3 regions of the Enterobacter chuandaensis genome follow, and region 1 is predicted to be linked to each of the others. Evidence: predicted binding sites of a transcription regulator. Region 1 holds the regulator's gene; each other region holds the start of a gene.
What was found. The regulator sigma-54, encoded in region 1, starts transcription at its own class of promoters, with help from an activator protein. The targets are predictions, from matches to a motif close to GTTGGCACANNTTTCGCTNT.

Region 2: norV (anaerobic nitric oxide reductase flavorubredoxin) is a predicted target of sigma-54. The motif match lies at 780-799, and genes of this name have one in related genera.
Region 3: glnA (glutamate--ammonia ligase) is a predicted target of sigma-54. The motif match lies at 1,060-1,079, and genes of this name have one in related genera.

Annotation. Positions count from the first base shown of each region.
Region 1 covers NZ_CP097173.1:4,112,975-4,115,251, forward strand. Annotated here, with positions in the region: gene lptB (LPS export ABC transporter ATP-binding protein) at 1-237, shown strand, start outside; gene rpoN (RNA polymerase factor sigma-54) at 285-1,718, shown strand; gene hpf (ribosome hibernation promoting factor) at 1,741-2,028, shown strand; gene ptsN (PTS IIA-like nitrogen regulatory protein PtsN) at 2,111-2,277, shown strand, end outside.
Region 2 covers NZ_CP097173.1:3,671,993-3,674,269, forward strand. Annotated here, with positions in the region: gene norR (nitric oxide reductase transcriptional regulator NorR) at 1-658, opposite strand, end outside; gene norV (anaerobic nitric oxide reductase flavorubredoxin) at 847-2,277, shown strand, end outside.
Region 3 covers NZ_CP097173.1:4,592,808-4,595,084, forward strand. Annotated here, with positions in the region: gene typA (ribosome-dependent GTPase TypA) at 1-787, opposite strand, end outside; gene glnA (glutamate--ammonia ligase) at 1,166-2,277, shown strand, end outside.

The sequences.
Region 1 (2,277 bases):
CCGTTTGCGGGCGTGGACCCGATCTCCGTTATCGATATTAAACGTATTATTGAGCATCTGCGTGACAGCGGGCTTGGCGTGTTGATCACCGACCACAACGTGCGTGAAACGCTGGCCGTATGTGAACGCGCGTATATTGTGAGCCAGGGCAATCTGATCGCCCACGGTACGCCGCAGCAGATCCTCGAAGACGATCATGTTAAGCGCGTCTATCTTGGGGAAGACTTCAGACTCTGATAGGGTAGAGGTAACGTAACGCCGAACCGGAGAAAAATGCTCTGAACATGAAGCAAGGTTTGCAATTAAGGCTCAGCCAACAACTGGCGATGACGCCGCAGCTACAGCAGGCCATTCGTCTGCTGCAACTGTCCACCTTAGAACTCCAGCAGGAGCTCCAGCAGGCGCTGGACAGCAATCCCCTGCTGGAGCAAGCCGATCTTCATGATGAGGTAGATACTCAGCAGTCACAGGATACAGAAGCGCTCGACACCGCAGATGCTCTCGAACAAAAAGAGATGCCGGACGAGCTACCGCTGGATGCCAGCTGGGATGAAATCTATACCGCTGGCACCCCTTCCGGTACGCATGCAGACTACCAGGACGATGAGCTACCGGTCTATCAGGGCGAAACCACCCAGTCGCTGCAGGATTACCTGATGTGGCAGGTAGAGCTTACCCCCTTCTCCGATACCGACCGCGCGATCGCCACGTCGATTGTCGACGCCGTTGACGACACCGGCTACTTGACCGTCACGCTGGACGACATTCTGGAAAGCATGGGCGACGAAGAGATTGAGCTTGAAGAGATTGAAGCCGTTCTTAAGCGTATCCAGCGTTTTGATCCAGTCGGCGTGGCCGCGAAAGATCTGCGCGACTGCCTGCTGATCCAGCTTTCTCAGTTCAGCAAAGAGACGCCATGGCTTGAGGAGGCGCGCTTAATCATCAGCGATCATCTGGATCTTCTCGCCAACCACGATTTCCGCTCTTTGATGCGCGTTACGCGCCTGAAAGAAGAGGTGCTGAAAGAGGCGGTGAATCTGATCCAGTCACTCGATCCGCGCCCCGGTCAGTCGATCCAGACCAGCGAACCCGAGTACGTGATCCCGGACGTGCTGGTCAGAAAACACAATGACCGCTGGATCGTTGAACTGAACTCTGACAGCATCCCTCGCCTGCAAATCAACCAGCAGTATGCCTCCATGTGCACCAGCGTGCGCAACGATTCCGACAATCAATATATTCGTAGCAATCTTCAGGAAGCGCGATGGTTGATCAAGAGTCTGGAGAGCCGAAATGATACCCTGCTCCGCGTGAGCCGCTGCATCGTCGAACAGCAGCAGGCGTTCTTTGAGCAGGGTGAAGAGTATATGAAACCGATGGTGCTGGCGGATATCGCCCAGGCCGTCGAAATGCATGAATCCACGATTTCCCGCGTCACGACGCAGAAGTATCTGCACAGTCCGCGCGGTATTTTTGAGCTTAAGTATTTCTTCTCCAGCCACGTGAATACCGAGGGTGGCGGCGAAGCCTCCTCAACGGCGATTCGTGCCCTGGTGAAGAAGTTAATCGCCGCGGAGAACCCCGCGAAGCCACTAAGTGACAGTAAGTTAACCACCATACTGTCCGATCAGGGTATTATGGTGGCACGTCGTACTGTTGCGAAGTATCGAGAGTCTTTATCCATTCCGCCGTCTAACCAGCGTAAACAACTGGTCTGACACAACCGATAAGGAAGACACTATGCAGCTCAATATCACAGGACACAACGTCGAGATTACTGAGGCCTTACGTGACTTCGTGAACGCTAAGTTCGCGAAACTCGAGCAGTATTTCGAAAGGATCAACCAGGTCTACGTTGTGTTGAAAGTGGAGAAAGTGACTCATATCTCGGATGCAACCCTGCATGTAAACGGGGGTGAACTCCATGCCAGTGCGGAAGGGCAAGACATGTACGCGGCTATCGACGGCTTGATTGATAAGCTTGCGCGACAGCTCAATAAACATAAAGATAAACTGAAACAACACTAATTGTCCGGGCAGTTAACGGGTGCAGGACGGCCTGTTGTGAAACACAACAGGCCATTTGTACAGTTAGCGCTTAGGTGAAATTATGATGAACAACGATTCCGCTCTTCAACTGAGCAATGTCCTTAACCAGGAATGTACCCGCAGTGCCGTTCACTGCCAGAGCAAAAAACGTGCGCTGGAGATCATCAGTGAACTGGCCGCAAAACAGCTGGGCCTGCCGCCGCAGGTGGTGTTCGAAGCAATTCTGAC
Region 2 (2,277 bases), 440 kb from region 1:
CGGTGCCGGTTTCCCCGAAGATCAGCACGTTCAGATCGGACGCGGCGACAATCTCAATCTCTTTTTTAAGCTGCGCCATACCGGGAGAAAGGCCGATCATCTCCGTGTGCGCCACCTGCTCAAACGCCGCCGGGCTGCCGGGAAGGATATTCTGGCTCTCCAGCTGTTCAATCAGCAGCGCATTATTCAGTGCCCCGGCGGCCAGGGCGGCAATCAGGCGCAGCTCTTCGTCACTGAAGGTGTCGAACTGGTCCGGCGACATGCCGTCGAGGGTCAGCGCGCCAATCAGGTTTTGCCCGGCAAACAGCGGCAGACCGATGCAGGCGTGCACCTTCAGGCTCTCCTGGCCCGGAATAAGCCCGTCGTACGGGTCGGGCAAGTCGCTGTCCGCCGGGAAGCGCACCACGTCCCCCGCGCGGGCGATGGTTTCCAGACGCGGATGGCCTTCAAGGGTAAAGCGCCGTCCGAGCACGTCCTTCGCCAGCCCGTCGATAGCCAGCGGAATAAACTGCCGTCCTTCGTAGCGCAGCAGCGCGGACGCATCGCACTCAAGCACGTGGCGCAGCGTGGAGATCAGCCGCTGAAAGCGGTCCTGATGGCCGATACCGGTTTGCAGCTCAATGGCGATCTTCGCCAGCACGTCTACGGAAAAGCTCATGTCTGCCTCACAGTCAATTTGACAATACATAATGTCATATTGACTCTTTTTGAGGTAGTCATAATGACTACCCATTACGAGTCATTAAATCACAACCTATTGAATATTAATAACTTAAAAAGTTGGCACGCAACTTGATATAAGCAAAACCATCTTATTTGAAAACGCTGTATTACGCTGAGGTTGCTATGTCTATTCTGGTTAAAAATAACATTCATTGGGTGGGTCAACGTGACTGGGAAGTGCGCGATTTCCACGGGACGGAATATAAAACGCTGCGCGGCAGCAGCTACAACAGCTATCTCATCCGCGAAGGAAAAAACGTGCTGATCGATACCGTCGATCACAAGTTCAGCCGCGAGTTCGTGCAGAACCTGCGCAGCGAAATCGATCTGAACGACATCGACTACATCATCATCAACCACGCGGAAGAGGATCACGCCGGGGCGCTGACCGAGCTGATGTCCCACATTCCGGATACCCCGATCTACTGCACCACCAACGCCATCGACTCGATCAACGGCCATCACCACCATCCGGAGTGGAATTTCCACACCGTGAAAACCGGCGACACGCTGGATATCGGCAACGGCAAGCAGCTGATCTTTGTGGAAACCCCCATGCTGCACTGGCCGGACAGCATGATGACCTACATGACCGGCGACGCAGTGCTGTTCAGCAACGACGCCTTCGGCCAGCACTACTGCGACGAGCGCCTGTTTAACGATGAAGTGGATCAGACCGAGCTGTTCGAACAGTGCCAGCGCTACTACGCCAACATCCTGACCCCGTTCAGCCGCCTGGTGACGCCAAAAATCACCGAGATCCTCGGCTTCAACCTGCCGGTGGATATGATTGCCACCTCCCACGGCGTGGTGTGGCGTGAGAACCCGACCCAGATCGTCGAGCTGTACCTGAAGTGGGCGGCGGACTATCAGGAAGACCGCATCACTATTTTCTACGACACCATGTCCAACAACACCCGCATGATGGCGGACGCCATTGCCCAGGGCATCAACGAAGTGGACCCGAACGTGGCGGTGAAAATTTTCAACGTGGCGCGCAGCGATAAAAATGAGGTATTGACCAACGTCTTCCGCTCGAAGGGCGTGCTGGTGGGGACTTCCACCATGAACAACGTGATGATGCCGAAAATTGCTGGCCTCGTTGAAGAGATGACCGGCCTGCGCTTTCGCAACAAGCGCGCCAGCGCCTTTGGCTCCCACGGCTGGAGCGGCGGCGCGGTAGACCGTCTCTCCACCCGTTTACAGGATGCAGGTTTTGAGATGTCCCTGAGTCTGAAGGCAAAATGGCGTCCGGATATCGACGCGCTGGAGATCTGCCGCCAGCATGGCCGCGACATCGCCCGTCAGTGGGCGCTCGCCCCGCTTCCTGACGTCACCGCAAAACCTGCGGAACAGCCGCAAACCTGTTCCGCGGCAGCCAGCGCCGATCTCGGCCCGCGCATGCAGTGCAGCGTCTGCCAGTGGATCTACGATCCTGAGCTGGGCGAACCGCTGCAGGACGTTGCCCCGGGCACGCCGTGGAGCGAGGTGCCGGACAACTTCCTCTGCCCGGAATGTTCCCTCGGCAAAGACGTCTTTGATGAACTGGCGACG
Region 3 (2,277 bases), 480 kb from region 1:
TACGCTCAAGACCCAGGTGAGTCAGTACTTTACCGACTTTACCGTTACGGGTTTTGCCTTCGCTATCGATGATAGTGACCTGCTGGTTAGGCTTCACTTTACCGCGCTTGATACGACCAATGCCGATTACGCCAACGTAGTTGTTGTAGTCGAGCTGGGAGATCTGCATCTGCAGGGTGCCTTCCAGGTCAACGTTTGGCGCAGGAACACGGTCAACAATCGCCTGATACAGCGGGGTCATGTCTTCAGCCATGTCTTCGTGGTCCAGACCTGCAATACCGTTCAGCGCAGAGGCGTAAACGATAGGGAAGTCCAGCTGCTCGTCGGTCGCGTCGAGGTTAACGAACAGGTCGAAGACCTGGTCAACAACCCAGTCAGGACGCGCGCCAGGGCGGTCAACTTTGTTGATAACAACGATTGGCTTCAGACCATGGGCAAAAGCTTTTTTGGTCACGAAGCGCGTCTGTGGCATTGGGCCATCCATTGCGTCAACGACCAGCAGAACGGAGTCTACCATGGACATTACACGTTCAACTTCACCACCGAAGTCGGCGTGCCCTGGGGTATCAACGATGTTGATACGGTAGTCATTCCATTTAATCGCGGTGTTTTTCGCGAGGATGGTAATCCCACGCTCTTTCTCCAAATCGTTGGAGTCCATCACGCGTTCTTGGGTTTCGGCACGCGCATCAAACGTACCGGATTGCTGCAGCAGCTTGTCAACCAGGGTAGTTTTACCATGGTCTACGTGCGCGATGATGGCGATGTTACGCAAATTTTCGATCACAACTTTGCCTCAGGCATTTAGAAATAGCGCGTTATTGTACACGGATTAATCGCACTACAAAACAGGATCACAAACATCCCCCGCAAACAAGTATTGCAGAGATGCTTTGTGATCGCTTTCACGGAGCGGTAAAAGGGCACTTTAACGTAAATTGCACCAATATGGTGCTCAATGTTCACATTGAAGCACTATACTGGTGCAACAAATCCATCATGGTGCAGCCCTTTTGCACTATGGTGCGCATGATAACGCCTTTTTGGGGTGTTTTAAAAGTTGGCACAGATTTCGCTTTATAAAAAATACATGGCAACAGCCAGTACAAACAGAAATTGAAGACCTCGTTACCACGACGACAATGACCAATCTGGAGAGTTAAGTATGTCCGCTGAACACGTTTTGACGATGCTGAACGAACATGAAGTGAAGTTTGTTGATCTGCGCTTCACCGATACCAAAGGTAAAGAACAGCACGTCACAATCCCTGCTCATCAGGTGAACGCCGAATTCTTTGAAGAAGGCAAAATGTTTGACGGCTCCTCCATTGGTGGCTGGAAAGGCATTAACGAATCCGACATGGTTCTGATGCCAGATGCAACCACTGCGGTCATTGATCCGTTCTTCGAAGAACCAACCCTGATCATCCGTTGCGACATCCTCGAGCCAGGCACGCTGCAGGGCTACGACCGCGACCCACGTTCTATCGCAAAACGCGCTGAAGAGTACCTGCGTTCTACCGGCATCGCGGACACCGTTCTGTTCGGGCCAGAGCCAGAGTTCTTCCTGTTCGACGACATCCGCTTCGGCGCCTCTATTTCTGGCTCCCACGTGGCTATCGACGACATCGAAGGCGCATGGAACTCTTCCACCAAGTACGAAGGTGGTAACAAAGGTCACCGTCCAGGCGTGAAAGGCGGTTACTTCCCGGTTCCTCCGGTCGACTCTGCACAGGACATCCGTTCCACCATGTGTCTGGTGATGGAAGAGATGGGCCTGGTTGTTGAAGCGCATCACCACGAAGTAGCGACTGCGGGTCAGAACGAAGTGGCAACCCGCTTCAACACCATGACCAAAAAAGCGGACGAAATTCAGATCTACAAATACGTTGTGCACAACGTTGCGCACCGTTTCGGTAAAACCGCGACCTTCATGCCAAAACCAATGTTTGGCGATAACGGTTCCGGTATGCACTGTCACATGTCTCTGTCCAAGAACGGTACCAACCTGTTCTCTGGCGACAAATATGCCGGTCTGTCCGAGCAGGCGCTGTATTACATCGGTGGTGTTATCAAGCACGCTAAAGCGATCAACGCCCTGGCGAACCCAACCACCAACTCCTACAAGCGTCTGGTCCCGGGCTACGAAGCGCCAGTGATGCTGGCCTACTCTGCACGTAACCGTTCTGCTTCTATCCGTATCCCGGTGGTGGCGTCTCCTAAAGCGCGTCGTATCGAAGTGCGCTTCCCGGACCCAGCGGCTAACCCATACCTGTG